Regions from separate parts of the Streptomyces sp. NPDC046900 genome, predicted to be linked through region 1. Evidence: riboswitches for the same ligand, from Rfam matches in the RefSeq annotation. Region 1 holds a riboswitch; each other region holds the start of a gene.
The links. Region 1 has a riboswitch for S-adenosylmethionine ahead of ABZ904_RS11325 (amino acid ABC transporter permease). Riboswitches for the same ligand answer to the same signal wherever they lie in the genome.

Region 1 (10,187 bases):
GACGAGGGCGAACACGCCGACGCCGATGGCCGAGTAGTGGAAGCGCGGGCCGGTGAGGAGGTAGGAGACGGTGGTCCAGAAGGCGCTGAACGCCCCGAACATCGCCGCCTGGTAGAGGCCGCGGCGCAGCAGTGCCGGGTGGGTGCGCAGCAGTGCGAGGGTGGAGCGCAGCACCTGGGTGTAGGGCACGGTCGTGGTGGGTTCGTGCTGTGGCAGTGCCACGCGCAGCGTCACGGCCAGGACGGCCATGAGCACGGCCGAGCCGAGGTAGACCACGCGCCAGCCGGCGAGCTCGGAGACCAGGCTGCTGACCGCCCGCGACAGCAGGATGCCGGTCAGCAGGCCGCTCATCACCCGGCCCACGATCCGCCCGCGCGCGTGGTCGGGGGCGAGGCTCGCGGCGAAGGGGACCAGGATCTGGGCGACCACCGAGGTGGTGCCGCTGATCAGGGAGGCGGCCAGCAGCATGGGGAACCCGGTTGCCAGGCCCGCCGCCACCAGTGCGACGGTGGTGACGGTCAGCAGGGTGGTGATCAGGGAGCGCTTCTCCAGCCGGTCGCCGAGCGGGACCAGGAAGAGCATGCCGATCACGTAGCCGACCTGGGTGAGCGTGATCAACAGGCCCGCGGTGGCCTCGCTCAGGTGGAAGACGTCCCGCAGCGAGGGGAGCAGGGGCTGCGCGTAGTACAGGTTGGCGACCGTCATACCGCAGGCGGCGGCCAGCAGTGCGATCAGCCGGCCCGGCACACCGTGAGCCGGTGTCGTGCTTGTGGTGCGCCTGTGTGACGTTCGGACATCCATGGGCTGGGACACGGGCCCCTCTTCGCAGAAGGAGCCGGGAGGGCTCGGCGTGCGGTGCGGTGACAGAGCAGCGTCCTCGGTGCTCACAGACGGCATAAGCGTCGCAGTACCCCGCTCGCTTCCCTGTTCACGGCGATGGTTCTTGATAACGGTCATCTCTTCAGGAGATGAGCGCATCCAGCACGCCCCGTGCCTCCGTGCCGGGCCCGATGCGTCACTGTGGGACGTGGGCCCGCACCGGGTGCTTGCTCATGATCGAGACCCGGTTGAAGGCGTTGATCGTGATCGCCACCCAGATCACCGCGGAGATCTGGTCGTCGGTGAGCACCTCGCGGGCCGCGTCGTAGGCGGACTCCTGGGCCGCGGCGTCCGACGCCTCGGTGACCGACTCCGCCAGCGCGAGCGCCGCGCGTTCCTCGGGCGTGAACAGTTCGGTGTCCCGCCAGGCCGCCAGCACGCCGAGCCGCTGCGTGGTCTCGCCCGCGCGCAGGGCTGCCCTGGTGTGGATGTCGAGGCAGTAGGCGCAGCCGTTGAGCTGCGAGACCCGGAGGTTGATCAGCTCCACGAGGATACGCTCGAGCCCTGCTTCGGAGGCGACGGAGCGCACGGCCTCGGACGTCTCGAGCAGGGCGTGGTAGGCCTTCGGGCTCTGCTTGTCGATGAAGATCCGCCGGCCCGCGGACTCTGTCGTACGGCTGCTCAACTGGGACTCCTTCGGGTTCGCCGCTCGGGGCTCCGTGCTCGGCTGCGCCGGCGGGATCATCGTTCTATGATCCTTGTATAATTGTTGAATATAAAACCATCCAGGGACGGAGGGCGCTGATTCATGAGCAACGTCGAGGCGGAGTCCGCCGAAGTGCGCTGCGGAGCGGCGGTGGACGACCGACGGGAGGCGAAAGTGCCGGAGATAGAGGTGCTCACCCCGCGCGAGGTGCCGCTGGGCGGCCCACGGGCGATGCCGGTGCGGCGCACGCTGCCCCAGCGGGCCCGGACCCTGATCGGAGCCTGGTGCTTCGCGGACCACTACGGCCCCGACGACGTCGCGAAGACCGGTGGCATGGACGTCGCCCCGCACCCGCACACCGGGCTGCAGACGGTGAGCTGGCTGTTCAGCGGGGAGATCGAGCACCGTGACAGCCTGGGCAGTCACGCCTTCGTGCGGCCCGGTGAGCTGAACCTGATGACGGGCGGGTACGGCATCAGCCACTCGGAGGTGTCGACACCGGGAACCACCGTCCTGCACGGTGTGCAGCTGTGGGTGGCACTCCCCGGGGAACACCGGCACACCGCACGGGACTTCCAGCACCACGTACCCGAGCCACTCCGGATCGACGGCGCCGAACTCCGGGTCTTCCTCGGCTCCCTGGCCGGGCAGGCCTCCCCGGTGCGGACCTTCACACCGCTGCTCGGCGCCGAGATCGTCCTCGATGCGGGTGCGGCGATCACGCTCGCCGTGGACCCGGACTTCGAGCATGGTCTCCTTGTCGACCACGGCGAGGTCCGCATGGCCGGCACCCTGCTGCACCCGGCGGAGTTGGGGTACGCCGCACCGGGCACCGAGCCCTTGACACTGGTCAACGAGTCCGCGGACACGGCCCGGACGGTTCTGCTCGGCGGCACCCCCTTCGAGGAAGAGATCGTCATGTGGTGGAATTTCATCGGCCGCAGCCATGACGACATCGTGCGGGCCCGCGAGGAGTGGCAGAACGCCTCCGACCGCTTCGGCGCGGTCGAGGGGTACCCGGGAGATCGCCTTCCCGCCCCCGCCCTGCCGAACGCCGTCATCACGCCGCGCAAGAACCCAGCGCGCCGCTGACCTCCAGACGAAAGGCATCCCGATGAGCCAGCCGTCCGCCGCTCCCACCGTCGAGCGGGTAGACGCCAAGCAGCGTTACGAGATCCTGGTCGACGGCCGGCGCGCCGGTCTGACCGCCTACCGCGACCGCGGCGACCAGCGCGTCTTCTACCACACGGTGGTCGACGACGCCTTCGCCGGACAGGGCCTGGCCTCGCAGCTGGTCCAGCAGGCGCTGACCGACGTACGGGAGTCCGGGAAGCGGATCGTGCCGGTCTGCCCCTACGTCGCCAAGTTCCTCAAGAAGCACGAGGAGTTCGCCGACATCACCGACCCCGCCACCCCCGACGTCCTGGAGTGGCTGGACGGAGAACTGGGCTGAGGCCCGGGCGGTTACGGCGGCCTCCCACCGCCACAGGAGGGCGGTCCGGCCCGGCCGGGCCGCCCGGAGTCCGCGGTGCCAGGGCCTAGCGGACTCCGCCGCGCGTGGGGGAGCCCGTACCGGCGGCCGTCACGGGTGGGCAACCCGCGGGCAACCCGTACCGCTGGTTGTCGGAGGTGGAGGGCGACGCGGCGTGACGCGCCCTTGTGCGGCCGTCAGACGGCCGTGTCGGACCCGGCGACGGAGGCGTCGGCCACCTCGGGCAGCAGGCCGCGCAGCGACTCGCACTGCCGGTCGTCGATCATCCCGTGCACGGCCTCGGTGACGGTCTCGGCCAGCGCCGGAGAGACCTCCCGCAGCAGCCGCCGTCCCTTGTCCGTGAGGGCGACCTCGATGCCCCGCTTGTCGCCGCACACCGAACGCCGGGTCACCAGGTCCGCGTGCTGCAGACAGGCGATCTGGTAGGTCAGACGGGTCTTGGGGCGGCCCAGCGACTCGGCGATCCGCGACATGCGCAGAGCGGCGCCGGGCTGCTCGGCGAGCAGGCACAGCACCAGGAACTCGTCGTGCGAGACCCCGAGCGACTCCTTGACCTGGGAACGCAGCCGCTGCTCGATCGCCCCGGCAGCGGCCAGCAACTGCATCCAGGCGCGCAGTTCGGCCGGCAGCAGCGTGTCCTCGGCCGACCCTTCGCATGCGGGCTGGTCGGCGGGGGCGGGGGAGTCGGCCATGGTCCCCGAGTCTACCGGCCGTCCAGATATGGACACGGGCCCGACAGATGGGGAAATGGGCCGGACCGACCGGGGACGAACCACCGCGTTCCGATGCGACGGGCCCCCTCGCTCTCACATTGCGGACGGCCCCCTTGACGCAGACCGGAGCCCGCTCGACACTCCAGTGGGATTTCCTAGTCAATAGGTAGGGAAACATGGGACGCCTGGAGCCGGTCATCGGCCGTGTGCACCGCACACGTCGGCAGTCCCTTCTTCTGACCTCCCGCCGTCACATCGATCTGCTGCGGGTCTGCAGCGCGGCCGGCGCCTCGAGCTGAACCGGCCGTGCCGGAACCCCGCGCCCCGCCGTGCGGGCCGGGGAGCGTCACCTGCCCGCCGGGCCGCCACCCTCCGCATCTTCGCGTACCAGTACCCGGGGAGAGACATGTCCGCCCATGCCCTGACCGCACTCCCGCCGTCGTCCGTCCCGGCCTTCCGGGGCCGCATCGGCCGCGACGCACGCAGCGGTCACTACGCGGTACCCCGCCGCTACCGCCTCCACCTGTCGCTTCCCTGTCCGCACTGTCTGCGGACAGCCGTCACCCACAGCCTCCTCGGTCTCGACGAGGTCTGCCCCGTGACCCTCCTGCCCGCGGTGCCCGACGGCCCCGGCGGCGAGCACTCCGCGCTGCGCCCGCTGTACGAGGCGAGTGCCCACCACTACCCCGGGGCGGCCGTCGCGCCCGTGCTCAGCGACGACTGGTCGGGCCGGATCGTCAGCACGCACGCCCCGGACATCATGCGCGACCTGGCCCGGCACTTCGGCGCCGGCTGCGATGTGCTGTACCCGCAGGGCGCCGACGCGGAGCTCGAGGGTGTGCGCCGCCTGTGCGCGCAGGGTCTCGAGGCGGCCGCACAGCGCGCCGGTCGGGCCGACGCCGGCGCGGAGGAGCGGGCCGACGCGCTCACCTCGCTGCTGTGCACCCTGCGGGCGCTGGAGGGCCGGCTGGAGCGTCAGGAGTATGTGCTGGGCAACCAACTCACCGCCGCCGACGTGGAGTTGTGGGTGAGCCTGGTGCAACTGGACACCGTGCACCGCTGGCACCTGGACGCAGACGCGGTGCACCGCATCGCCGGCCACCCGCATCTGTGGGCCTACGCCCGCCGGCTGGCCGCCCGTCCGGCCTTCGGCCCGCACCTCGACCTCGACGGCATCGCCCGCCGGCACCACGCGCGCTGCCGTGGTCTCGAGGCCGCGGGGGCGGCGGTGCAGATCCTCGACTGGGCCGCGCACGTGCCCGACAGCGCGCCGGTACGGGCCAGTTGACGGGGTGTCCGTCCGTAGGCCGATGTATCACCTGATGGACGCACATTGACATCGGTTCCGGGGCCTGACTTACTTACGGCTCAGAACGGTCATGAGCGTCAGCGACAAGCCCTGGCTTGCTGACCGGCAACCCTCGCGCCGCGGTGGGGTGCCCCAGGTGACGACCGGACCGGGATGACGTTTCGGTAAGCGCGAGGCCCAAGGGGCCAGGACAGCGACAGGTGGCGGACATGTACGCAGCTTCCAGGACGGCCGCACGCCGTCCTCAGTGCTGCGTACAGCCGTACGCACAGTTGCTCGTCGCCGACCGGGCCGTCGACCTTCTGCGCGTCAGCAGCGCACTGTGTACCGCACCGGGCCGCGCCCGCTGTCGGGGCTGACGACTTCCACCAGCCCCGCCTCCGTGACGAACACCGCTTGAGCGGTGTGCCGTTGTCCGCCCAGCCCCCGGTTCCGTGCGACCCCGTGCGCTGCCCCGCTCCGCAGAGCGACCCCTGCCCTGCCGGCCTGTCGTGGTCACGCACCGCCGCCGCGGTCCTCGGGTGTCCGACCTGCCGGAGCCCTCCATGACTGAACCCCCAGGCACAGCCGTGTCCGTCGACGCCCTGCCGACGGCCGAAGCCACCGCCGACGCCACGCCCACCACTCCAGCCCACCCGGTCCGCGACCCCTCGCCGGACGCTTCCGGCCGACCGCTCACCGCCCAGCGGGTACAGCCCCTGCGCCGCCCCGGCCGCTGGATCGCCACGGCCGTGGTGCTGGTCGTGGTGGCCCAGTTCGTCCACGGCCTGGTCTCGAACCCCTTCTACCAGTGGGACCGGTTCGCCTACTGGTTCCTGCGCCCCACCATCCTCGACGGACTGCTGATCACTCTCGAAGTCGCCGCGCTCAGCGCCGTGGCCGGCCTGCTCGGCGGGATCGTGCTGGCGCTCGCGCGGCTCTCCCGGAGCCCCGTGCTGCGCGCCGTCAGCTGGACCTACGTATGGGCGTTGCGGTCCGTACCCCTGATCGTCGTGCTGATCTTCCTGTACAACTTCAGCGCGCTGTACCGGACGCTGAGCATCGGGGTGCCCTTCGGCCCCGCCTTCCTCACCTTCGACGAGTCCAGGCTGGCCACCGACATGGCCGTCGCCGTGGTCGGTCTGAGCCTCAACGAGGCCGCGTACGCGGCGGAGGTCGTCCGGGGCGGCATCCTCTCCGTCGACCAGGGTCAGCACGAGGCCGCCGCCGCCCTCGGTCTGCCCAGGGGCCACCAGTTCAGGAAAATCGTCTTCCCGCAGGCCCTCAGGTCCATCACCCCGAACTACGTCAACCAGCTGATCGGACTGATCAAGAGCACCTCGCTGGTGTTCTATGTCTCGCTGCTCGATCTCTTCGGCTCGGCGCAGACCATGGGCAGCACCTACCCCGGCGACATCGTGCCGCTGCTGCTGGTCGTCACCGTCTGGTACCTGATCCTCACGAGCATCGTGTCCGTCGTCCAGTTCTACGTCGAGCGGCACTACGCCCGGGGCGCCACCCGCACCCTGCCGCCGACCCCGTTGCAGAGGCTCCGCACCGGTCTGCGTGAGCTGCGGGCACGTGCGCGCAGGGAGGCCGCCGTATGACCACCCAGACGCTCGAGACGCACTCCGCCGCGGTCGAGGTGCACGATGTGCACAAGTGGTACGGCGCCCACCGGGTGCTGGACGGCATCGAGTTGACGGTACGTCCGGGCGAGGTGACCGTGATCCTCGGACCCTCCGGCTCGGGAAAGTCCACCCTGCTGCGGGTGATCAACCACCTGGAGAAGCCCGAACGCGGCTATGTCAGCGTGGGCGGCGAGCCCATCGGCGTCCGCCGGCACGGGGACCGCCTCAAGGAGCTGAGCGAGCGGGTCATCCTGGCCCAGCGCAGCCGCATCGGCTTCGTCTTCCAGAACTTCAACCTCTTTCCGCACCTGACCGTGTTGGACAACGTGGCCCTGGCCCCGAGTGCGACCGGCCGGCTGACCAGGCTTGAAGCCGAGGAACTCGCCCGCGAACTGCTCGCCCGGGTCGGACTCGCCGACCGGACCGGGGCCTATCCGCGGCAGTTGTCTGGCGGCCAGCAGCAGCGGGTGGCCATCGCCCGCGCGCTCGCCCTGCGCCCCGGTGTGATCCTCTTCGACGAGCCCACCTCCGCCCTCGACCCCGAACTCGTCGGCGAGGTGCTGGCCGTCATCAAGGACCTGGCCGGCGGCGGCACCACCCTCCTCATCGTCACGCACGAGATCGCCTTCGCACGGGAGATCGCCGACCGGGTGGTCTTCATGGACGGCGGCCGCATCGTCGAGCAGGGGCCGCCCGCCGAGGTCCTCGGCAATCCACGGCACGAGCGGACCCGGGACTTCCTGAGCAAGGTGCTCTGAAGTCCGCGGCCTTGCCGTTCCCCAAGTCTCCCCCCATGCCCTCATGTTCACCGCCCACCGGACAAGGACAGCCATGCCTGCGCTCCGTCTCCGCCGCCGAATCCTTCGCGGTCTCACCGCGGGAACCGCCGTAGTCGCCCTCGCCGCCGGGCTCGCCGCGTGCGGGGGCGACAGCGACGCCGCCACCACCACGGACAGTGCCTCCTCCGGCACGGTCACCGTGGGCCGGCTCTCCAACGGCGCCGCGCAACAGACCACCCTCCAGGTGCCCGAGGTCACGTCCATCAGCGCCGAGTTGCCCGCGGCCGTCCGCAAGAGCGGCAAGCTGGAGATCGGCGTCGGCGCCCTGCCCTCCGGCTTCCCGCCGCTGGCCTATGTGGGCAGCGACCAGAAGAGTCTCACCGGCGCCGAGCCCGACCTCGGCCGCCTGGTGGCCGCGGTGCTCGGGCTCACGCCCGAGGTGAAGAACTCGACCTGGGAGAACCTCTTCGTCGGCATCGACAGCGGCAAGGTCGACGTCGCCTTCTCGAATGTCACCGACACCGAGGAACGCAAGAAGAAGTACGAGTTCGCCTCCTACCGCCAGGACAACCTCGGCTGGGAGGTGCCCAGGAAGAGCACCTGGAACTTGGGCGGCGACTACGAGAACCTCGCGGGCAGGACTGTCTCCGTCGGCTCCGGCACCAACCAGGAGAAGATCCTGCTGGAGTGGAAGGCCAAGCTGGCCAAGGAGGGCAAGAAGCTCACCGTCAAGTACTTCCAGGACCAGAACAGCACCTACCTGGCGCTGGCCGGCGGAAAGATCGACGCGTACTTCGGTCCCAACCCCGGTATCGCGTACCACATCACTCAGGTCGCGAACACGCCGCAGGCGACCCGGAGCGCGGGCACGTTCTCCGGCGCCGGCGAGACGCTCCAGGGTCTGATCGCGGCGACCGCGAAGAAGGACAGCGGGCTGGCCAAGCCGCTCGCCGAGGCCATCAACCACCTGATCGAGAACGGCCAGTACGCCAAGTGGCTGGCCGCCTGGAACCTCTCGAACGAGGCCGTCACCAAGTCCGAGATCAACCCGCCCGGCCTGCCGGTCGACAACTCCTGATCCCCGCGGCACCGCGACCGGCCGCAGCTCGCACCCGTGTGGGCATCCGGCACCGCCATCTGGTCCGGATGCCCGGCCGGTGGCCTCACACCAGGAACAGAGACCGCGACCAGGGCGTTGTGACGGGGAGATGTGCCGGCGCGCCCGCCGCGCCCGACGTACGGAGGTGACGGACGTGACACATGCACCGCGCACCGTCCGCCTGCACTCCCGGCCCCACATCGATCTGCTGCGCGTGGCCGGCGCGCTCTGTCGCTCCTGACCCCTCCCCGGCCCGGGCCGGGGCTCTCATCCCGCTTCGCTCGCCCGCCGCCGTACCCGGCTTGCGCAAGGGGTCGGCGATCCCGTACGGAATTCAGGAAGGCACCCACTCGTGTCCTCAACTGCTCCTTCCCCTCTGCACCTTGCCGTCGCCCTGGAGGGCACCGGCTGGCACCCGGCCTCCTGGCGGGAACCGGTGGCCCGGCCCGGCGACCTGTTCACCGCCGGCTACTGGGTGGACCTCGTCGCCGAGGCCGAGCGCGGCCTGATCGACTTCGTGACCTTCGAGGACGGCCTCGGCCCGCAGTCCTCGCACTTCCTGGACGCGGACGAACGCACCGACCAGGTCCGCGGACGCCTCGACGCCCTGCTGACCGCGGCACGGGTCGCTCCTCTGACGCGGCACATAGGCCTGGTGCCGACCGTGGTCGCCACGCATACGGAGCCGTTCCACACCTCCAAGGCGATCGCCACGCTCGACTACGTCAGCGGCGGCCGCGCCGGGCTGCGCGTGCAGATCACCGCGCGCCCGAACGAAGCCGCGCACTTCGGCCGCCGCACCATCCCCCGTATCGAGGCTTACGGTGACCCCGCCGCACAGGACCTGGTGACCGACCTCTTCGACGAGGCCGCCGACTACGTCGAGGTCGTGCGCCGGCTCTGGGACAGCTGGGAGGACGACGCGGAGATCCGGGACGTCACGACCGGCCGCTTCATCGACCGCGACAAACTGCACTACATCGGCTTCGAGGGCAGGCACTTCAGCGTCAAGGGCCCCTCCATCACGCCACGCCCCCCGCAGGGCCAGCCCCCTGTCACCGCCCTCGCCCACCAGACCGTGCCCTTCCGGCTCGTCGCCCGCTCCACCGACCTCGGCTACGTCACCCCGCACGACACCGAGCAGGCCCGGGCGATCGTCGCCGAGATCCGGGCCGAGCAGAGCGCGGCCGGGCGGGCCGGGGAACCGCTGCACCTCTTCGGCGACCTGGTGGTCTTCCTCGACGACGACCCCGCCGAGGCCGCCGAACGCCGGGAGCGCCTGGACGCACTCGCCGGGTACCCGTACACCGGCGACGCCCGGATCTTCACCGGCACACCGGCACAACTGGCCGATCTGCTCCTGGAGTTGCAGTCGACGGGACTGTCCGGCTTCCGGCTGTGGCCCGCCGTGGCCGGGCACGACCTGCCGTACATCACCCGCGGACTCGTTCCCGAACTGCAGCGCCGCGGCGCCTTCCGCACCGCCTACGAGGCCGACACCCTGCGCGGGCTGCTGGGCCTTGCCCGTCCCGCCAACCGCTATGCCGCTTCCGCAGCCTGAGCCGGAAGGATTCCCGACCACCATGAGCAAGCCGCTCAAGCAGATCCACCTCGCGGCCCACTTCCCCGGCGTCAACAACACCACCGTGTGGAGCGACCC
Region 2 (10,187 bases), on a different contig from region 1:
ACTCCCCGAAGACGCCCACGACCAGCCACCTTCCGATCGTACGCGGCGGTGCGACCGCCTATCGCCGCCGTGTTCAGGGCCGGATGACCGACGAGACGGGCATCATCCCGACCGGGTCGTAGCGGACCTCGGCCCCCGGATGGGGAGCGTGGATGACCCGCCCGCCGCCGACGTACATCGCCACATGGCTGGCGTCCGAGCGGTAGACGACCAGGTCGCCGGGCCGGGCCTGGGAGAGCGGCACCCGGTGGCCCGCGTACCGCTGCTGCTGCGAGGTGCGCGGCAGACCGATGCCCGCCCTCGCGTACGACCACTGCATGAGGCCCGAGCAGTCGAAGCCGCCGGGCCCGTTGGCACCCCACACATAGGGGCGGCCGAGCGCGGAACGTGCCGCGTCGACGGCGACCGCGGCGCGCGAGCCGGGCGGGGCGATGTCGATGAGGCCGGGCAGGTCGCCGCCCGAGCGCGATGCCCGCCCGTAGGCGGCGCGCTCCGCGGGCGGCAGGGAGTTGATCAACCGTTGCGCCGTGGCCAGCTTCCGCTCCACGTCCTTCTTGTGCCGCGCGACGGCCTTGCGGGTCTTCTCCAGCTCGGCGAGTTCGTCGTCCACCACCGCCCGTTCCCGGGCCAGTTCGCGCAGGGTGCCCTGGAGTTCCCTGAGCTGTCCGGCCTGGCGGGCGCCGATCCGGTCGAGCACGGCCGCCCTGTCGAGGTAGTCGGCGGGGTTCTCCGAGAACAGCAGCGCGAGCGAGGAGGCGAGGCCGCCGGAACGGTACTGGGCCCCGGCGAGTTCGCCGAGCGCATCGCGCATGGCGTTGACGCGGTCCTGCTGCCGGGCGATCCGGTCCTGGGCCCGGCCGACCCGGCGGCGCAGCGAACCGGCTTGCTCCCCGGCCTTGTTGTACGCCTCGGTGGCCCGCTCGGCCTCCTCGTACAGCCGGTCCATCGCGGCCCTGGGGTCGCGTGGTGCGGCCTGGGCCGGTACGGCTCCGAGAGCCGCGGCCGCCGCTGCGGCGGACAGGACGGCGGCCGTGGCGCCACGGCCCCGGCCGAACCCGGATGGTGCAAGACGTCGATGGGACCCCACGTCCGGTCGCGCTCCCTTCCGCTGACGAGCCCCCGCCACCCGGTGGGGGAAACGCGGCAGACAGTAGCCGGATGATCACTGCCCGGCCAAAGAGGCCGACCTGCGCAGACAATGTGAAACCCCGCCGCTGACGCAGGTCATCGGCGGGGCACGGGGTCAGCGGGAGACGCTGGAATTCGCTCGTTCGGGCGGGTCGGGAGAGCCGCCGCGGAAGGACGTCAGATACGGACGCCGAACTGGAAGGGCATATCGCTGATCGCCTCGTAGCGCACGACGGCGCCGGTGTGCGGGGCGTGCAGAACCTGGCCGTTGCCCGCGTAGAGGCCGATGTGGTGCAGGTCGCCGTAGAACAGGACCAGGTCGCCGACCTTGAGTTGGCTCTCGCTGTAGATGCGGGTGCCGGCGTTGGCCTGGTCCTGGGACCTACGCGGAATGGAGACACCGGCCTGGGCGTAGGCCCAGGAGGTCAGACCGGAGCAGTCGAAGGAGGAGGGGCCGGAGGCGCCGTAGACGTAGGGCGAGCCGATCACGCTCTGGGCGGCCGCGAAGGCCGCGCCGGCGCGGCCGGAGACCGTTCCGGGGTTGCCGCTGAGGGCGGTGCGGGCGCTGGCCCGGCTGGAGCGGGCCTGCTCGGCCTGAAGGGCGGACCGTTCCTGGGCGGTGAGGCTGTTGAGGAGCTTCTGCGCCTCGGCGAGCTTGCCCTGGATCTCCCGCTTGTTCTTGCCGAGTTCGGCGCGGGTGGTGGCGAGGTCCTTGAGCTTGTCGGTGGCTTCCTGCCGCTCCTGGGCCAGCTCGCGCTGCTTCTCCTGGATCTTCTTCAGCGCCTCGACCTGCTGGCTGCTCAGCTGGTCGAGCGTGGACGCCTTGTCCAGGAAGTCGTCCGGGTTGGAGGAGAGGAAGAGCTGCACGGAGGGGTCGATGCTGCCGGTGCGGTACTGGGCACTGGCCATCGTGCCTATGCCGTCGCGCAGTTGGTTGAGCTCGTCCTGGCCCCGGGCGACCTTGTCCTGCAGGGTGGAGATCTCCTTCTCCAGCTTCGCCTGCTTCTCCTTGGCCCCGTCGTAGGCCTCAGTGGCCTTCTCCGCCTCTTGGTAGAGGTTGTCGACCTTGGACTTGACCTCGTCCTTGCTCGGCTTCTCACTGGGGGCCGCATTGGCGGCCTGCGCGCTGATGGCCACGGCGGCGGCGGCGGCGGTGGTGAGCACGGTCACACGGGCGCGGCTCGGCTGCTTGGGTCGACGGTGGGACGCCACGTGGGCGAGCTCCTTCTTCCTTCAGCCGCCTACCGACACGCCGGTGGGCGGTGCCCTCCGCCGTCATCCACCCCTTGTGAGTGATCGCCCGTGCGGAGGTTCGAAGCCAGACCCTAGTGACCCATCTGTGATCAGTTCAAATCCCGAGCGCAAAAATCTCAGTCACGCAACGCATTCTTTGCGCGGAACTCACGTGCAGTGATACCGCCTTGACGCTACGTTGCGTGACGATCTCCCCAATTCGGGCATGACCGACGGATGTTGCGCTTGGTGCGTTGGTGATCCATGGGGTGTTCGGCGCAAGAGGCAAGCCGAGCCAGGGAGTCCGTTATGCCCGGGAAAGTCGCTTCAGCAGCATCGCCGACGCGACCGGGCGCGCGCCCGCCCTGGCGACCCCGTCGGCCACCTCGCGATCGGTGGAGGCCACGATCACCGGCCGGCCCGGCGGCTCCGCGCGCACCAGCTGCCGGATCAACTCATCGGCGGTGACCCCCGGTTTGGAGAACAGCACCCGCACCCCGCGCGGCGGTGCGAGCAGGACGGGCGCGGCCAGTTCGGCTCCGTCGAAGACGCAGGTGACCTCGGCGCCGGTCTGCGCGGCGAGCTGCGAGAGCTGCCCGAGGAGTCTCAGCCGCTGCTTCTCCAGCGGCATCTGCGGATAACCGGTCTTGGTGACGTTGTAGCCGTCGACGACCAGGTGCGCCTGCGGCAGTGCCAGCAACTGGTCGAGGATCGCGGGATCGTTTTCGGAGAGCGCACGGGCCGCGATGTCCTTCGGGGTCATCCGTCCCGGCTCCACCGCGTCCACGGTCTCGGCCGGCCGTACGGAGACCGGCGGCAGCGCCAGCTCCCGCCGCAGCCCCTGCGCCGCCTCCAGCACGGTGTCCAGAAGCAGCCGGACGCGCATGTCCTCGACGCTGCGCCCCTCGCGCGCCGCTCTGCGCGTGGCCTCGAGGTTGGCCTCCACCTCGCCGAGGCGCGCCTTGAGCCGGCGGCTCTCGCTCTCGGCGGAGGACACCGCCGTCTGCCCCTCGGCACGGACGGCCTCGATCTCACTGCGGGCCTTGCGCAGGGCGGCCTCGCCGCGCTTGACGTCACTGAGGGCGGCACGCAGCTTGCGGTGAAGCGATTCGGCTTCCCTGCGCACCGACTCCAGTTCCGTACGCAGCCGTTCGGTCTCGGCCCGGGTCTGGCCGCGGGCGGCCACCAACTCCTCGCGCAGCCGCTCCAGCTCGGCCCGGCTCTCCTCGTCGGCACGCTCGGCGTGCGCGCGCTGGGCCTCCTCGCCCGCGGCGGTCACCAGCTTCACCCAGCCCACCGGACGCAGTACATAGGCCGCGGCGGCCACGTCGAGCGGGTCCGCGGCCGCGGGCGGCGAGCCGGAGTCGAGGGCGTCGGCGAGCTCCGGCTGAGCCTCTCGGAGCTTCTCCCCGATCCGCTGCCGGAACAGCGCATCGGTCTCCAGGGACGCCGCCATCGCGTTGCCGGCGAACTTCGCACGGCGGTTCGGAGCGAACCGGGCATACTGCCGCAGCTGTGCGGGCAGTTCGCCGAGGGTCAGCCCGCCGAAACCGTCGGAGACGATCTGCACGACCCGGTGACGCACACCGTCGGGCAGCGGACGGTCGAGCACCTCAGCGGTGCCGTCGACCGGCTCCCCGCCCGAAGTCTCCACCATCCGTCACCCCAATGCCTGTGCGAGGCCGCCTCCCTCAGGAGCCGGCGCCCGGCCTGTCCACGAGTTCCACCTGATCCACGGCGTTGCACCAGCGGCACCGCACCGACTCGATGGTCTCACTGACCACCTCGCGCTCCTCTACCTTCGGCTCTCCGGCCAGATCGAGGTGCACGTACTCGACCACCTTCGACGAGCGGGTGACGTCGAAACGCGTGAGGTTGCCGCAGAGCGTGCAGCGCCACCGGGTCGTTTCGGTCGGGAGGGGAACCGTCATCGTGGCTTCTCTTCCTTCTTCCAGTCTCCGTGATGCGCCAGTTTCCCTGGAGCGTGTGGCTCGTAACCCTACGGCCTGGCGAGTACCCGCCGCCTGCCCGTCTCAGCGGCGAGGCACTCTGTGCCCATCAGTGCGGTTACGCCATGCTCTGTCCCATGTTCAGCACCTGGAGCAGGACGGCCGCCGGAGCCCTGCGGGGACAGTCGGCGCCGGTGACGTACGGCCTGATCGCCCTGTGCTGTCTGATCTTCGTGATGGGACCGGCCGCGGGCCTGAATCCGGCGTACGGCACCGGGGACGCGTTGCTGGCCGCCGAGCGCGCCTACTTCGCCCGCTGGGGCGTGGTGCCCGCGGAGCTCTTCAGCGGGACACCGCGGGCCGCGATCACCCCCGTGACGGCACTGTTCGTCCACGGCACCTGGGTGCATCTGCTGGGCAACATGCTCTTCCTCTATGTCTTCGGGGCGATGACCGAGGAGCGGATGGGCCATCTGGAGTTCGCCCTGTTCTACCTGGGCTGCGGCTACCTGGCGCTGCTCGGGTACGCCGCGGCCAACGAGAGCTCGGCCCAGGCGCTGGTCGGGGCCTCCGGGGCGATCTCCGCGGTCCTCGGCGCGTTCCTGTTCCTGTTCCCCAAGGCCAGGGTGACCAGTCTCTTCCCCTTCCTGCTCTTCCTGCCGCTGCGCTTCCCGGCGTGGGTGGTGCTGCCCTTCTGGGCCGCCCTGCAGTGGATGGCCGCGGGCCGCGCCAGCCAGGGTCCGGGGGTGGCCTACCTCGCCCACCTGGTCGGCTTCACCCTCGGCTTCGTCTACGCATGGGTGCGCTACGGCCGTACGAGTAGGGTGAAACCCCCAGTCCAGGCCCCCGAGGGAGAACACCAGCCGTGATCACCGCGATCGTCCTCATCAAGACCAGCGTGGACCGGATCCCCGAGATCGCCGAGTCGATCGCCGCGCTGGACTCCGTCAGCGAGGTCTTCTCCGTCACGGGCACCTACGACCTCATCGCCATCGTCCGGGTCAAGGCCCACGACGACCTGGCGGACGTCATCCCCGGGCGGATCAGCAAGATCCCGGGCGTTCTGGGCACCGACACGCACGTCGCCTTCCGCACCTACTCCCAGCACGACCTGGAGGCGGCGTTCGCGATCGGGCTCGACAACTAGCGGCCCCGGCCGCAGGGGCCGCTCTCCCGTCCGCCGCGGGGCGGACGGGAGAGAGCCCACCTGGTCGTGTCCCCGTGGCTCAGACCGCCGGCACGCAACGGCCGTCCTCCGTGCGGTAGTTCCACTTCGCACCGTCGCGGACCAGTTCCTTGACCGCACCGAGGAAACGCTCCACGTGCTCGTCGGGCGTGCCCGCACCGAAGCTGACGCGGATCGCGTTCAGCGACTTCTCACCGGGTGCCGCCTCGGGGGCGCCGCACTCCCCCTGGGTCTGCGGGTCGGCGCCCAGCAGCGTGCGCACCAGCGGGTGGGCGCAGAAGAGGCCGTCGCGGACGCCGATGCCGTACTCCGCGGAGAGCGCGGCGGCGAAGTGGGAGCTGTTCCAGCCCTCGACGACGAAGGAGATGACCCCGACGCGGGGCGAGTCGTCGCCGAAGAGGGAGAGCACCTTGACCTCCGGGACCCCGGCCAGCCCTTCCCGGACCTTCTCGATCAGGTACTGCTCGCGGGCGACGAGGGCGTCGAAACCGGCCTCGGTGAGGGCCTTGCAGGCCGAGGCGATGGAGTAGGCGCCGATGACATTGGGCGAGCCCGCCTCGTGCCGTGCGGCGCTCTCGTGCCACTCGACGTCCACTCCCCCGTCGGTGCGCCGGGTGACCTTGCGGCTGGCGCCCCCGCCCGCCAGGTAGGGCTCGGCCGCACGCAGCCAGTCGGCACGGCCGGCCAGGACTCCGGAACCGAACGGCGCGTACAGCTTGTGCCCGGAGAACGCGATCCAGTCGACGTCCAGGTCCTTGACCGACACCGGGTGGTGCGGGGCCAGCTGGGCGGCGTCCAGCACGATACGGGCGCCGTGCGCATGGGCGGCCGCCGCGAGCTCGCGCACCGGCCACAGCTCGCCGGTGACGTTCGAGGCGCCGGTGACACAGACCAGGGCCGGGCCGTGGGGATCGCGGTCGGCGAGGGCGCGCTCCAGGGTCGCGACGGCCTGCTGCGGAGTGCGCGGGGCGTCCAGGCAGGTGACGCGCGCACCCCGCCAGGGCAGCAGGGAGGCGTGGTGTTCCGTCTCGAAGACGAAGACCTGGCAGTCGTCCGGAAGGGTGGCGGCGAGGAGGTTGAGCGAGTCGGTGGTGGACCGGGTGAAGATCACCTCGTCCTCTTCGTGGCAGTCGAGGAACGCGGCGACGGTCCGTCGGGCGTTCTCGAACAAGTCGGTGGACAGCTGCGAGAGGTATCCGGCACCGCGGTGGACGCTGCCGTAGTACGGGGCGTAGGCCGCCACGTCGTCCCAGACACGCTGGAGTGCCGGGGCGCTGGCCGCGTAGTCGAGCGCGGCGTAGGTGACCTCTCCGCCTGTGACGAGCGGGACGGCGACATCCCGGCCCAGAACGGGCAGCGGGGCACAAACGGACGGGTCGGCGGCAAGGGTGGAGACGGACATGGGTGCACTCCCGTGTGAGCAGGTGGGATCGCCGTGCCGGACGGCGCGCACGACGGCGCGCGGCTGCGTCATCGGCACGGGAAAGGTGAAAAGAGGTGAAAAGGGGATGCGGAAGCGGGGCTCTGCGGCCCTATCGCATTCGCTTGCTCACGGAAGGCTCCCTCGAACGACCAGGACCCCTGGTGACGCGAGGGGTCCGCGCTTGCCGCAGACCTCGCTGCCTACGGCCTGGTCCTCACCCGGGGCACCCCGCCACGGACGGAGGGTTGCCGGACAGCCGGCCGGGGCCGAATGACTGTCGCTCATGACCTGCACAGGACGCTACGGGACGTGATCGCACGGCCGCAACTTCTGTCCGGATGCCGGGATGCACACAGGGTTGCGAAGGCCCGGTCCGGAGAGGGGCCGCGCGCACGGCTGTGGTGGGCGGTCCGGGGACGGGGACGCGAACACGGCCACGCGGGGCCGGACCGCAGACCACGCCCCACACACGACCACGACGACAGCGACCCGCGCACGGCCACGAAGGCCGCACCGGAGACGGGGACGCGCACACCGCCGTGGGGGCCGGACCGCAGATCGCGATCCACACACGCGTACGACGGCCGCACCGCCGACAGCGACCCGCGCACGGCCACGAAGGCCGCACCGGAGACGGGGACGCGCACACCGCCGTGGGGGCCGGACCGCAGACCGCGATCCACACACGCCTACGACGGCCGGACCGCAGACCACGAGCCAAGCACGGCCACGACGGCCGGACCGCCGACCGCGACCCGCACACCGCCACCAAGGCCGCACCCGAGACGGGGACGCGCGCGGGTACAAAGGCCGCTCCGCAGACCGCGACCCGTACGTCGCCACGAAGGCCCATCCACAGCCGGGGATGCGTGCACGGCCGCGAAGGCGCCTGAGCGCCGGACGGGCGGCCCGCCGGGCAGCGATGCCTGGTGGGCCCCACCGGCCCTGAGCCGGTGGGGCACCCCTGTCAGGCACACCCGGAACAGCCCGTAGCGGAGCCGAGGAGCACCGCGCCCCGGGCCCCACGGGCATCAGGCGTGGGTCGCCGCCACCCAGTGGTCCAGCGTCCGCTTGGCCGCCCCCGAGTCGATGGACTCCACGGCCTTCTCCATCCCGGCCCGGATCTGCTCCGCGAGCGACCCGGAACCCGGCTCCAGCGCCACCAGCGCCGCCGCCGAGTTCAGCAGTACGGCGTCCCTTACCGGGCCCGTCTCACCGGTCAGCACCCGTCGCGCCACATCGGCGTTGTAAGAGGCGTCGGCACCGCGCAACGCCTCCACCGGGACCAGCTCGATCCCCACGTCCCGGGGGTCGAAGGCCTCCTCGGTGACCTTGCCGTCGCGGACGATCCAGACCCGGGAGGTCGATGTGGTCGTCAGCTCGTCCAGACCGTCGTCGCCCCGGAACACCAGCGAGGAGTTGCCGCGCTCGGCGAGGACCCCCGCCACGATCGGCGCCATCCGCGGGTCAGCGACACCCACGGCCTGGGCCTTCACCCGCGCCGGGTTCGTCAGCGGGCCCAGGATGTTGAACGTCGTACGGATTCCCAGTTGCCCGCGCGCCGCCGCCACGTGCCGCAGCGCGGGGTGGAACTTCACCGCGAAGCAGAAGGTGATCCCGGCCTCCTCGGCCACCTCGGCCACCCGGTGCACCGGCAGCTCCAGATTGACCCCGAGCTTCTCCAGCACGTCCGAGGCCCCGGACGCGGAGGACGCGGCCCGGTTGCCGTGCTTGACGACCTTGGCTCCGGTGCCGGCCACCACGATCGACGACATCGTGGAGATGTTCACCGTCTTCGCGCCGTCACCGCCCGTACCGACGATGTCGACCGTCGGCCCCGGCACCTCGATCACGTTCGCGTGCTCGTACATCGCACGGACGAGGCCGGTGATCTCCTCCACCGTCTCGCCCTTGGCCCGCAGTGCCACCGCGAACCCGGCGATCTGCGCGTCCGACGCCTCGCCGCGCATGATGCGGTCCATCGCCCAGGCCGTGTCGTCCGCGCTCTGGTCACGGCCGTCCAGCAGCCCGTTCAGTACCTGGGGCCAGGAACGGCCCGCCGCGGTGTCGCCTCCAGCGGGGGTCACAGCGCTCATAAGCCGCTCCTGGGTCGTTGTCCCGGACTACGGGACGCATATCTCGAACAGGTCCACCCTATCCAGCCCGGCAGACGGCGAAGGGCCCCGTCCGAACACCGGACGGGGCCCTTCGACTGTGGCGTGTGGCGTGCGCAGCGATCAGTGGTGGCCGTGGCCGCTCGTGATCTCCTTGTACTCCTCGACCGTGGGCTTGGGGATCTGGTTGGTGTCCCCGTAGTAGCCGTAGCTCAGCTTGGAGCGCAGCTTGTCCGTGGCCTTGATCTTCCGCTCGACGCCGTTCTCGTCGACCGTCGGGCCGATCTCGGCCGGCCTGTACTGCTCGTGCGCCGTGAGCGTGTGCAGCTGCTCCTGGCTGAGCGGCTCGTGGACCTCGATGAACTCACCGTGCGGCAGCCGCTTGATGATGCCCGACTCGCGGCCGTGCAGCACCTTGTCGCGGTCGCGGCGCTGGAGGCCGAGGCAGACCCGCTTGGTGACCACGAACACGAGGACCGGCACCACGAAGAAGGCGATGCGGACGAACCAGGTGATCGCGTTGATCGACAGGTGGAAGTGCGTGGCCCAGATGTCGTTGCCACCACCCATCAGCAGCACGAAGTACCAGGCGATCCACGCGGTACCGAAGGCCGTACGCGTCGGGGCGTTGCGCGGGCGGTCCAGGATGTGGTGCTCGCGCCTGTCCCCGGTGACCCAGGACTCGATGAACGGGTAGACCGCGATCGTCACCAGGACCAGCGGGAAGATCACCAGCGGGATGAACACGCCCAGGACGAGCGTGTGACCCCAGAAGTTGACCTCCCAGCCCGGCATCGTACGGATCAGGCCCTCGGAGAAGCCCATGTACCAGTCGGGCTGGGCACCCGTGGACACCTGGTCCGGACGGTAGGGCCCGAAGACCCAGATCGGGTTGATCGTGGCGAGCGCCGCGATGGCCGCGATGACACCGAAGACCAGGAAGAAGAAGCCTCCGGCCTTGGCCATGTACACCGGCAACAGCGGCATGCCGACGACGTTGTTGTTCGTCTTTCCGGGACCCGCGAACTGCGTGTGCTTGTGGTAGAAGACCAGGATCAGGTGGCCGACCACCAGGCCGAGCATGATGCCCGGCAGCAGCAGGATGTGGATCGAGTAGAAGCGGGCCACGAAGTCGCCGCCCGGGAACTGTCCGC
Region 3 (10,187 bases), on a different contig from region 1:
ACCCGTCCGGTCGGTATGGCATTCCGGCACGCGGGCGGCCCCGCGTGTGATCCCGGGCACGCCCGAGGGCGGCACCCCCTGTCTGAAGGGGGTGCCGCCCTCGGTCTGAAGGACGGTCGATCAACCGGGGTTGATCAGAAGTCCATGTCACCGCCCGGCATGCCGCCACCGGCGGGCGCGGCGGCCTTCTCCGGCTTGTCGGCGATGACGGCCTCGGTGGTGAGGAACAGCGCGGCGATGGAGGCGGCGTTCTGCAGGGCGGAACGGGTCACCTTCGCCGGGTCGATGATGCCTTCCTTGACCAGGTCGACGTACTCGCCGGTCGCGGCGTTCAGGCCGTGGCCCGGGGTCAGGTTGCGCACCTTCTCCACCACGACGCCGCCCTCGAGGCCGGCGTTGACGGCGATCTGCTTCAGCGGGGCCTCGAGCGCCAGCTTGACCGCGGCGGCACCCGTGGCCTCGTCGCCCTCGAGCTCCAGCTTCTCGAAGACCTGGGAGGCCTGCAGCAGGGCCACGCCACCACCGGCGACGATGCCCTCCTCGACGGCGGCCTTCGCGTTGCGGACGGCGTCCTCGATGCGGTGCTTGCGCTCCTTGAGCTCCACCTCGGTGGCGGCACCGGCCTTGATGACGGCCACGCCGCCGGCCAGCTTCGCCAGGCGCTCCTGCAGCTTCTCGCGGTCGTAGTCCGAGTCGCTGTTCTCGATCTCGGCGCGGATCTGGTTCACCCGGCCGTTGACCTGCTCCGAGGAGCCGGCGCCGTCGACGATGGTGGTCTCGTCCTTGGTGACGACGATCTTGCGGGCGCGGCCCAGGAGGTCCAGGGTCGCGTTCTCCAGCTTGAGGCCGACCTCCTCGGAGATGACCTCGCCGCCCGTGAGGATGGCGATGTCGCCGAGCATGGCCTTGCGGCGGTCACCGAAGCCCGGGGCCTTGACGGCGACGGACTTGAAGGTGCCGCGGATCTTGTTGACGACCAGGGTCGACAGGGCCTCGCCCTCGACGTCCTCGGCGATGATCAGCAGCGGCTTGCCCGACTGCATGACCTTCTCCAGCAGCGGGAGCAGGTCCTTGACCGAGGAGATCTTCTGGTTGGCGATCAGGATGTACGGGTCGTCGAGGACGGCCTCCATACGCTCCATGTCGGTGGCGAAGTACGCCGAGATGTAGCCCTTGTCGAAGCGCATGCCCTCGGTGAGCTCCAGCTCGAGACCGAAGGTCTGCGACTCCTCGACGGTGATGACGCCTTCCTTGCCGACCTTGTCCATGGCCTCGGCGATCAGCTCGCCGATCTGGGTGTCGGCGGCGGAGATGGAGGCCGTGGAGGCGATCTGCTCCTTGGTCTCGACGTCCTTCGCCTGCTCGAGCAGGGCGGCGGAGACGGCCTCGACGGCCTTCTCGATACCGCGCTTCAGGGCCATCGGGTTGGCACCGGCGGCCACGTTGCGCAGGCCCTCGCGGACCAGCGCCTGGGCGAGCACGGTCGCGGTGGTCGTACCGTCACCGGCGACGTCGTCCGTCTTCTTGGCGACTTCCTTGACCAGCTCGGCGCCGATCTTCTCGTACGGGTCCTCGAGCTCGATCTCCTTGGCGATGGAGACACCGTCGTTGGTGATCGTGGGGGCGCCCCACTTCTTCTCGAGGACGACGTTGCGGCCCTTCGGGCCGAGGGTCACCTTGACGGCGTCCGCGAGCTGGTTCATGCCGCGCTCGAGGCCACGCCGCGCCTCCTCGTCGAACGCGATGATCTTGGCCATGTGAAGTGGTCCCTCCAGGACTGGGGGTGATTACTTCGGACCGCGCCCGCGCCCGCGACGGACGGCCCCGGCCGGAGGTTCCTTGCCCCACCCGGTCCGCGGCCTCACCGACCCGGTCCTTCTTTTGTCACTCTCACCTTCAGAGTGCTAACGCCAATGATTAGCACTCGCCCCCTCCGAGTGCAAGGTGCGCCCGCGGAGCGGGCTCGTCGAGGGGTGGCGGCCGGGTGGCGGGTGGGCGCGAGGTGCGCCCGCGGAGCGGGCTCGTTGAGGGGTGGCGGCCGGGTGGCGGGTGGGCGCGAGGGGGTACTCAGGTGAACGCGGGCTGACCAGGGCGCGCCCGCGCGCCCCCGCCCCGGGCAAACCGAGGGGCTCGTACCCCGAACCGGGATACGAGCCCCTCGACACGTCGAACAGTTCAGTCGTCGGCGCGTTCTTCAGCCGGCCAGTCGGACCATGTCCGCCTGCGGCCCCTTCTGACCCTGCGAGATCTCGAACTCGACCCGCTGGCCCTCTTCCAGGGTGCGGTAGCCGTCCATCTGAATCGCGCTGTAGTGGACGAAAACATCCGCACCACCGTCGACCGCGATGAAGCCGTACCCCTTCTCCGCGTTGAACCACTTGACGGTGCCCTGAGCCATGCCTAACTCCCCTATTACTGGCCCTTGCACAGATCCACACTTCGCGGACCCGGGTCAGACCTCACCCCCCAACGGTTGGGGGCGTGCGCCGGAACGCGTCGACCGCGGCTGAATGTATCTGTCCAACTGCCGTCTGCAACAGGTCAATCGGACGAGAATTCCGGGCACGACCGGTCGGGAATGTACGGAGAATTCATCCGAATTCAGGGCAAGTCGGGCCCTGCAAAAGGAGCGAATGGCTCAAAAACCCTGCCTACTTTGGCTACTTCTTATCGGCCTACGGCAGGAACTCAGAGCACCCGGCGGGGAAACCGGGAGCGGGTTCCCCAACTGTACCGTGCTCAACCATGCAGAATTGCCCCCTCCGCTTGTCTCACGGAGAGGGCAATTCGATGAACTCTCGGTGACTTGAGTTACCGAGGGTAATGATCGGCTGGCCGAGTAACCGTCAGCCGCCCGCCACCGCCGGGATGATGGAGACGCCGGCGCCGTCCGGCGTCACCGTCTCGAGGCCCTGCTCGAAGCGGACGTCGTCGTCGTTGACATACACGTTGACGAAGCGGCGCAGCTTGCCCTGGTCGTCCAGGACGCGGGCCGCGATGCCGGTGTGGTTCTTCTCCAGGTCGGCGATGACCTCCGCCAAGTTCCCGCCCTCGGCGGGAACCTCGGCCTGGCCGCCGGTGTAGGGGCGCAGGATGGTCGGGATGCGGACGGTGACGCTCATGGGGTGTGACCTCCGGTGGGGTACGGCCGGCGGGACGGGCGCTCAGACGAGCCCGGCCGCACGGAAGGAGTCCAGGTTCGGGCGGATCGTGGCGGTGAGCCCGGTGCCGGCCACCGCGTCCAGCGTCTTGAGACCGTCGCCGGTGTTGAGGACGACCGTCGTCTTCGCCGGATCGAGGACACCGCTCTCGATGAGCTTGCGCGTGACACCGACGGTCACGCCACCGGCCGTCTCGGCGAAGATGCCCTCCGTACGGGCGAGCAGCTTGATGGCATCGACGATCTGATCGTCCGTCACGTCCTCCACCGCACCGCCCGTGCGGCGCGCGATGTCGAGGACGTACGGACCGTCGGCCGGGTTGCCGATGGCCAGCGACTTGGCGATCGTCTTCGGCTTCTGCGGCCGTACGACGTCCTGGCCCGCCTTGAAGGCGACCGACACCGGCGAGCAGCCCTCGGCCTGCGCCCCGAAGATCTTGTAGGGCGTGTCCTCCACGAGCCCCAGTTTGATCAGCTCCTGCAGCCCCTTGTCGATCTTCGTCAGCTGCGAGCCGGAGGCGATCGGGACCACGATCTGGTCGGGCAGCCGCCAGCCGAGCTGCTCGGCGATCTCGTACGCCAGGGTCTTGGACCCCTCCGCGTAATACGGACGGAGGTTGACGTTGACGAAGCCCCAGCCCTCGCCCGCCGGGTCGCCGATCAGCTCGGAGCAGAAGCGGTTCACGTCGTCGTAGTTGCCCTCGATGCCGACGAGGTCGCCGCCGTAGATCGCTGCCATGACGATCTTGCCCTGCTCCAGGTCGTGCGGGATGAAGACGCAGGAGCGGAAGCCGGCACGGGCCGCCGCGGCACCGACCGCGCCCGCGAGGTTGCCCGTGGAGGAGCAGGAGAGCGTGGTGAAGCCGAAGGCGCGCGCCGCCTCCAGCGCCTGGGCGACCACACGGTCCTTGAAGGAGTGCGTGGGGTTGCCGGAGTCGTCCTTCACATACAACCCGCCGGTGACGCCCAACTCGCGCGCCAGGTTGTCGGCCTGGACGAGCTTGGTCCAGCCCGGGTTGAGGTTCGGCTTGCCGGCGACGTCCGCCGGGACCGGCAGCAGCGGCGCGTAACGCCAGATGTTGGCGGGGCCGGCCTCGATGCGCTTACGCAGTTCCTCGGTGTCGTAGCCCGAGAAGTCGTACGCGATCTCCAGCGGGCCGAAACACTCCTCGCAGGCGAAGACCGGGCCGAGGGGCACCCGGTGGCCGCACTCACGACACGAGAGAGCCGCGGCGGGACCGAGATTCACGGAGTCGGTGGTGCTTGCAACTGTCTGCACAGCCATGTCAGGCGAGGCCCTTTCTCCTCATCTTCCTCACGACGCATCTCGCCGTGAGACGGATTTGGCACCTTCCCTAGCCGGGAGCCTCGCGAAGACGATCAGGAGCGATCTACGAGAACCGACTGGAGGGTTGCCGGGGCTTCATCGGGCCGTGTCCCTCTGCCCCTCTGGATGAGCGGTATGCGGTTGTTTCACCGTGGTGAGCGACGGCGACCCCCGACATGCGATGGTCACCGGCGTTGTTCAAGACTGTAACCGAAGGCCAGGAAAGTTGAGAGAGTCGTCCGAACCGCGAGATGGACGGATCACCACCCGCACCCCGTGCGAGTCCCACTCGGGGATCTCTTCCGATCTCTTCTGCCGACCACCGCCGTACGAATGTGAGGAGTCGCAGACTGTGCTGGAAGAAGTAGAGCGCTGGCTGAGCACCCGCTCCTGGTCCGTCGCCGATCGCCCGCTCCACCAGATCCTGGCCGCGAAACGCTCGTCCGGCTCAACGGTCAGTGTGGTGCTGCCCGCGCTGAACGAGGAGGAGACGGTCGGCGACATCGTCGCCGCCATCCGCCACGACCTCATGCAGAAGGTCCCACTCGTCGACGAGATCGTCGTCGTCGACTCGGGCTCCACCGACCGCACCTCCGAGGTCGCCGCGGCGGCCGGCGCGAAGGTGGTGCACCGCGACGCGATCCTGCCGCGGATCCCGGCCGTGCCCGGCAAGGGCGAGGTGCTGTGGCGGTCCCTGCTCGTCACCCGTGGCGACATCGTCTGCTTCATCGACGCGGACCTGAGGGAGTTCTCCTCGGAGTTCGTCTCCGGAATCGTGGGCCCGCTGCTCACCGACCCCGGCGTGGACCTGGTGAAGGCGATGTACGACCGGCCGCTCGGCGCCACGGCCGGCCAGGGCGGACGTGTCACGGAGATGATGGCCCGCCCGCTGCTCAACATGCACTGGCCCCAGCTGGCCGGATTCGTACAGCCGCTCGGCGGCGAGTACGCGGCCCGCCGTTCCCTGCTGGAACGGCTGCCGTTCCCGGTCGGGTACGGGGTGGAGCTCGGCATGCTGGTCGACGCCCTGCACCTGGTGGGCCTGGACGCCCTCGCCCAGGTCGACGTGGGAGTGCGCAAGCACCGCCACCAGGACGGACAGGCGCTCGGCCGCATGGCCGCCGCGATCTACCGCACCGCACAGCTCCGGCTGGCCCGCGGTCATCTGATCCGCCCGTCCCTCACCCAGTTCGAACGGGTGGCGGGTGGGTTCGAGCCACGGACGTACTCGGTGGACACGGAGGAGCGGCCGCCGATGGAACAGATCGCCGAGTACATGGAACGAAAGGCGGCCTGAATGGCTGCGGAACCCGTTGTATACGGCTCCGCATACGGCTGAATGGAACGTTTGAGCGTTTAGGCTCCGGGCTAGGTTTCGTGGCATGGCTTCCCCGCACACGGCTTCCGTACTTGTCGCCTCCAACCGCGGCCCGGTCTCGTACACGCTGGACGAGAGGGGGGAGCTCACCGCCAAGCGGGGCGGTGGCGGACTGGTCTCCGGACTGTCGGCGATCGGCCCGGACACGGACGCCGTCTGGATCTGCTCCGCCCTGAACGACGCCGACCGTGAGGCCGTCCGGCGCACGGGCGGTGCGCTCGATCCGGCCGACACCGGCGGGCAGCGCGTACGGATGCTCGACATCGACGCGCAGGTGCACGCCGACGCGTACAACGGCATCGCGAACTCGGTGCTGTGGTTCGTGCACCACATGCTGTACCAGACGCCGCTCGAGCCGGTCTTCGACGCGGCGTTCCGGCGCCAGTGGAAGGCCTACGAGGAGTACAACCGCGCGTTCGCCGAGGCACTCGCCCAGGAGGCGGGCCAGGGCGCGGCGGTCCTGATCCAGGACTACCACCTCACTCTGGCCCCCCTGATGCTCCGCGGTCTGCGCCCGGACCTGCGGATCGGTCACTTCTCGCACACTCCGTGGGCGCCGCCGGAGTACTTCCGGATGCTGCCCGACGACATCGCGGCGCAGGTGCTCGGCGGGATCCTGGGCGCCGACCGGGCGGCGTTCCTGACGCAGCGCTGGGCGGACGCGTTCACCGAGTGCTGCCACGCGGTCCTCGGCCCCGGCAGCGCCTCGGGCACGCGCATCGGTGTGCACGGACTGGGCGCTGACGCCGACTTCCTGCGGTGGCGGGCGCACCAGCCGGACGTGAACGAGCGGATGGCGGCGCTGCGGCAGCAGATCGGCACGACTCCCGACGGCAGGCCCCGGAAGACGATCGTGCGGGTGGACCGCACCGAGCTGTCGAAGAACATCGTGCGCGGGCTGCTGGCCTACGAGGAGTTGCTGGAATCCCGTCCCGAGTGGCGCGAACGGGTCGTCCACATCGCCTTCGCGTACCCCTCCCGCCAGGACCTGGCCGTCTACCGGGACTACACCGCGGAGGTGGAGCGGGTGGCGACGGAGATCAACTCGCGGTACGGCACCGCGGACTGGACTCCGGTCGAGCTGCATGTGAAGGACGACTTCGCGCGCTCGCTGGCCGCGTACCGGCTGGCGGACGTGGCCCTGGTGAACCCGATCCGGGACGGTATGAACCTGGTCGCCAAGGAGGTCCCGGTGGTCTCCGACGAAGGCTGCGCACTGGTGTTGTCCCGGGAGGCCGGGGCGTTCGAGGAGCTGGCCGAGGACGCGGTGCCGGTGAACCCGTACGACATCGGGGGCATGACGGCGGCCCTGCACCAGGCGCTGTCCATGGGACCGGGTGAGCGCGCGGAGCGCACGAAGCGGTTGGCCGCGCAGGCCACGGCGCTGCCCCCGGCCCGGTGGTTCCTGGAACAGCTGGCCGCACTGGAGGGTTGAGCGGTCCGCTCCGGGCCGCCGGCCGTCCACGGGCCGCTCGTGCCGACGGCCTGCCCCCTCGCCCCTATCGGGGCGGTTCGGCGAGCCGCTGTGCCAGCGCCCTCAGCAGCCGCACCACTCCTCCGGGGCCGTCGACCACCAGATCCGCGCGTTCGGCCAGTTCGGTGACCTCCTCGCTGCCGCTGCAGACAAGGAGGCCGGACACGCCGTCCGAGCGGAGCTTTTCGACGGCCGCGAAGGCGGACAGGTCGCCGAGGTCGTCGCCGACGTACATGACCGCTCCCGCACCGATCTCGCGCAGGTACTCCAGCAGGGCCACCCCCTTGTCCATGCCCGGCGGGCGCAGCTCCAGGACCATGCGGCCCGGCTCGACGATCAGCCCGTGCCGGGTGGCGAGGTCGGCGAGGGGTTCGCGCAGGGCCTCGAAAGCGGCTTGCGGATCCTCGGCGCGGCGGGTGTGCACGGCGACGGCACGCCCCTTCTCCTCGATCCACGTCCCCCTCCAGGCTCCGATCCGGTCGAGGACGCCGGGGAGTTCGGCGCGGACGGCGGCGACGCCGGGATGCGGGGCGGGGGCGTCGACGGTGCCGGTGCGGGCGTCCCAGCGTTCGGCGCCGTAGTGGCCGAGAACCACGAGGTGTTCGAGTCCGGGCACGTCCGCGAAGCCGCCGTGGCGGACGGCGACGCCGGCCGGGCGGCCGGTGACGACCGCGACGGAGGCGACCTTGGGGGCGAGGGCCGCGAGGGCCGGCACCGCGTCGGGGTGGGCGCGGGCCTGATCGGGGTCGGGGACGATCGGGGCGAGCGTCCCGTCGAAGTCGAAGGCGAGAACGGCCCGCTCGGGCCGGGCGAGGATGGCGTCGAGACCGTCGCGCCCCGCCGGGGTGGCGGGCGTCGGCAAGGAGTCCGTGTGGCTGCCCATGACACGACCCTATCCGCGCGAGGGCGGGCTCACGCATGGCTCGGGGATGCGCGGGCGGCGCGCCCCGCCGCGCGGCGCGCTCAGCGCTCGGCGCGGCGGGACTCGCGGACGCGGCGGAGCCGGTTGACGGTGACCGGGGCGTGCGCCAGGGCTCTCGGATCGTCGAGAAGGGCGTTGAGCAGCTGGTAGTACCGGACGGGGGCGAGACCGAGCTGCTCGCGTATGGCACGCTCCTTGGCCCCCGGGCCGGAGAAACCGTGTCCCTCCAGAGCGAGGATGGCCTTCTCGCGGGGGGTGAGGTCGTCCATGGAGGAACCGTAGCCGCAGGGTCCGACAGTCGGCCCATCGCGGCCCCCCACCCCTCGGCCGAAGCCGAGAGGAAGATCGAGGGGCGAGAGCGAGCCCCAGGCCGGTCGGCCCGGGGTACGGGAGCGCGGTCCCCGAGCGGACCGGTACCTTTACCGCCTGCCCCGCCGGAGGCTAGCCCGCGGAGCTGCTGTCGGCCGTCACCGCCGACCGCTGCAGCCCGCCCAGGATCGCCGCCGGGCTGCCGCCGGGGCCGACCGCCTTGCCTATCTGCTGCTTGATGTCCGCGCTGACGCCCGCCCAGGACGTCTTGCCGGCGGGATACAGCTCCGAGGTCGGCAGTTCCTCGAGAAAGGGCGACAGATCCGCGTCCTTGGGCGACGCCGCCATCGTCTCCTGCGCCGAGCTCGTGACCGGCAGCAGGTCGTACTCCCGAGAGAACGCCAGCACGTTCTTCTCGTCGTACACGTAGTCGAGGAACGCGCGGATCTGGTCCTGGTGGCCGTCCTGCCTGAACGCCGTCATCCAGTCCGCCACGCCCATCGTGGACTTCGCCCGGCCGTCGGCCCCCGGCATCGGCACCATGCCGAACCGCACGCCCTTCGCCCGCGCCGTCTTCATCAGCGAGGGATGCCCGTTCAGCATGCCGACCTCGCCGCGGGTGAAGGCGGCGAAGGCGTCGGCGCGGTTCAGCTTCCCCGGCGCGACGGGACCCGTCAGGCCCTTGTCCACCAGCTCGTCCTTGAGCCAGTCGAAGGTGGCCACGTTCTGGGCGGAGTCGAGGTCGTAGAAACCGAAGCCGTCCAGGTATCCGTCGCCGCCGCTGAGCAGCCACTGCATCGTCTCCGCCTGCGCCTCCTCCGGGCCCAGCGGCAGCGCGTACGGGAACTTCACCCTCTTGGCCTTCAGCGCCCGCGCGTCCGCCGCCAGTTCGCTCCAGCTCGTGGGAGGAGTGATCCCCGCCTCGGAGAACAGCGTCTTGTTGTAGAAGAGGAGCCGTGTCGACGCCGCGAACGGCATGCCGTACTGAACGCGGTTCACCTTCCCGGCGTCGCTCAGCTCGGAGGCGAAGTCGGCCTGGACGGGGATCGAGAGCACCTCGTCGGCCCGGTACAGCTTCCCCGCCGCCCCGTAGTCCGCGTACGCCCCGATCTGCGCCATGTCCGGCGCGTGGCCCGCGGCGACCATCTCCTTGACCTTGCGGTCCACCTCGTTCCAGGAGTAGAGGCCGACCTCGACCTTGATCCCCGGGTGCTCCGCCTCGAAGTCGTGGACCAGCTTGTCCCAGTACTTCTTGGAGCTGTTCGCCGGTGAGTCCCCGTAGTCCGCGGCCACCAGCCGCAGCGTCACGTCATCGGAGCCGGCCGGGCCTCCGCAGGCCGCCAGAGTCCCTGTCGCTCCCAGAGCGGACACCGCCGCGATCAGACCCTGCTGCCATGTCGTCCTACGCGTCCTGCGCCGCTGCACTTTTCTAGACCAACCCTGTTGTCTTGCTATTTGGACTATCGACATCAGGTCTACACCACGTGAGTGGACTAGACCTCTTACGGGTGCAGGCGCCACACTGTTTCCGTGAGACATGTCATCGCCCTCGACGTGGGCGGCACCGGGATGAAGGCCGCCCTGGTCGGGGCCGGCGGCGAGCTGCTGCACCAGGCG

Region 2: linked by a shared signal. The riboswitch ahead of ABZ904_RS05835 (aminotransferase class V-fold PLP-dependent enzyme) and the one ahead of ABZ904_RS11325 (amino acid ABC transporter permease) in region 1 are both predicted to bind S-adenosylmethionine.
Region 3: linked by a shared signal. The riboswitch ahead of thrC (threonine synthase) and the one ahead of ABZ904_RS11325 (amino acid ABC transporter permease) in region 1 are both predicted to bind S-adenosylmethionine.

What each region holds. Positions count from the first base shown of each region.
Region 1 is NZ_JBEYXD010000008.1:161,394-171,580, reverse strand. It holds gene ABZ904_RS11355 (MFS transporter) at 1-747, opposite strand, end outside; gene ABZ904_RS11350 (carboxymuconolactone decarboxylase family protein) at 1,016-1,504, opposite strand; gene ABZ904_RS11345 (pirin family protein) at 1,628-2,617, shown strand; gene ABZ904_RS11340 (GNAT family N-acetyltransferase) at 2,640-2,978, shown strand; gene ABZ904_RS11335 (MarR family transcriptional regulator) at 3,194-3,709, opposite strand; gene ABZ904_RS11330 (glutathione S-transferase C-terminal domain-containing protein) at 4,137-5,018, shown strand; SAM riboswitch class IV at 5,106-5,216, shown strand; gene ABZ904_RS11325 (amino acid ABC transporter permease) at 5,585-6,625, shown strand; gene ABZ904_RS11320 (amino acid ABC transporter ATP-binding protein) at 6,622-7,407, shown strand; gene ABZ904_RS11315 (ABC transporter substrate-binding protein) at 7,481-8,506, shown strand; gene ABZ904_RS11310 (putative leader peptide) at 8,637-8,768, shown strand; gene ABZ904_RS11305 (LLM class flavin-dependent oxidoreductase) at 8,880-10,088, shown strand; gene ABZ904_RS11300 (NtaA/DmoA family FMN-dependent monooxygenase) at 10,111-10,187, shown strand, end outside.
Region 2 is NZ_JBEYXD010000004.1:69,385-79,571, reverse strand. It holds gene ABZ904_RS05870 (hypothetical protein) at 1-29, opposite strand, end outside; gene ABZ904_RS05865 (NlpC/P60 family protein) at 74-1,087, opposite strand; gene ABZ904_RS05860 (NlpC/P60 family protein) at 1,306-2,340, opposite strand; gene ABZ904_RS05855 (NYN domain-containing protein) at 2,669-4,018, opposite strand; gene ABZ904_RS05850 (hypothetical protein) at 4,053-4,292, opposite strand; gene ABZ904_RS05845 (rhomboid family intramembrane serine protease) at 4,448-5,179, shown strand; gene ABZ904_RS05840 (Lrp/AsnC ligand binding domain-containing protein) at 5,176-5,457, shown strand; gene ABZ904_RS05835 (aminotransferase class V-fold PLP-dependent enzyme) at 5,537-6,898, opposite strand; SAM riboswitch class IV at 7,092-7,208, opposite strand; gene trpD (anthranilate phosphoribosyltransferase) at 7,951-9,015, opposite strand; gene ABZ904_RS05825 (ubiquinol-cytochrome c reductase cytochrome b subunit) at 9,157-10,187, opposite strand, start outside.
Region 3 is NZ_JBEYXD010000012.1:29,371-39,557, reverse strand. It holds gene groL (chaperonin GroEL) at 135-1,757, opposite strand; gene ABZ904_RS14705 (cold-shock protein) at 2,195-2,398, opposite strand; gene ABZ904_RS14700 (MoaD/ThiS family protein) at 2,847-3,122, opposite strand; gene thrC (threonine synthase) at 3,165-4,445, opposite strand; SAM riboswitch class I at 4,464-4,620, opposite strand; gene ABZ904_RS14690 (glucosyl-3-phosphoglycerate synthase) at 4,840-5,784, shown strand; gene ABZ904_RS14685 (trehalose-6-phosphate synthase) at 5,870-7,300, shown strand; gene otsB (trehalose-phosphatase) at 7,365-8,222, opposite strand; gene ABZ904_RS14675 (DUF3263 domain-containing protein) at 8,303-8,530, opposite strand; gene ABZ904_RS14670 (extracellular solute-binding protein) at 8,703-9,953, opposite strand; gene ABZ904_RS14665 (ROK family protein) at 10,101-10,187, shown strand, end outside.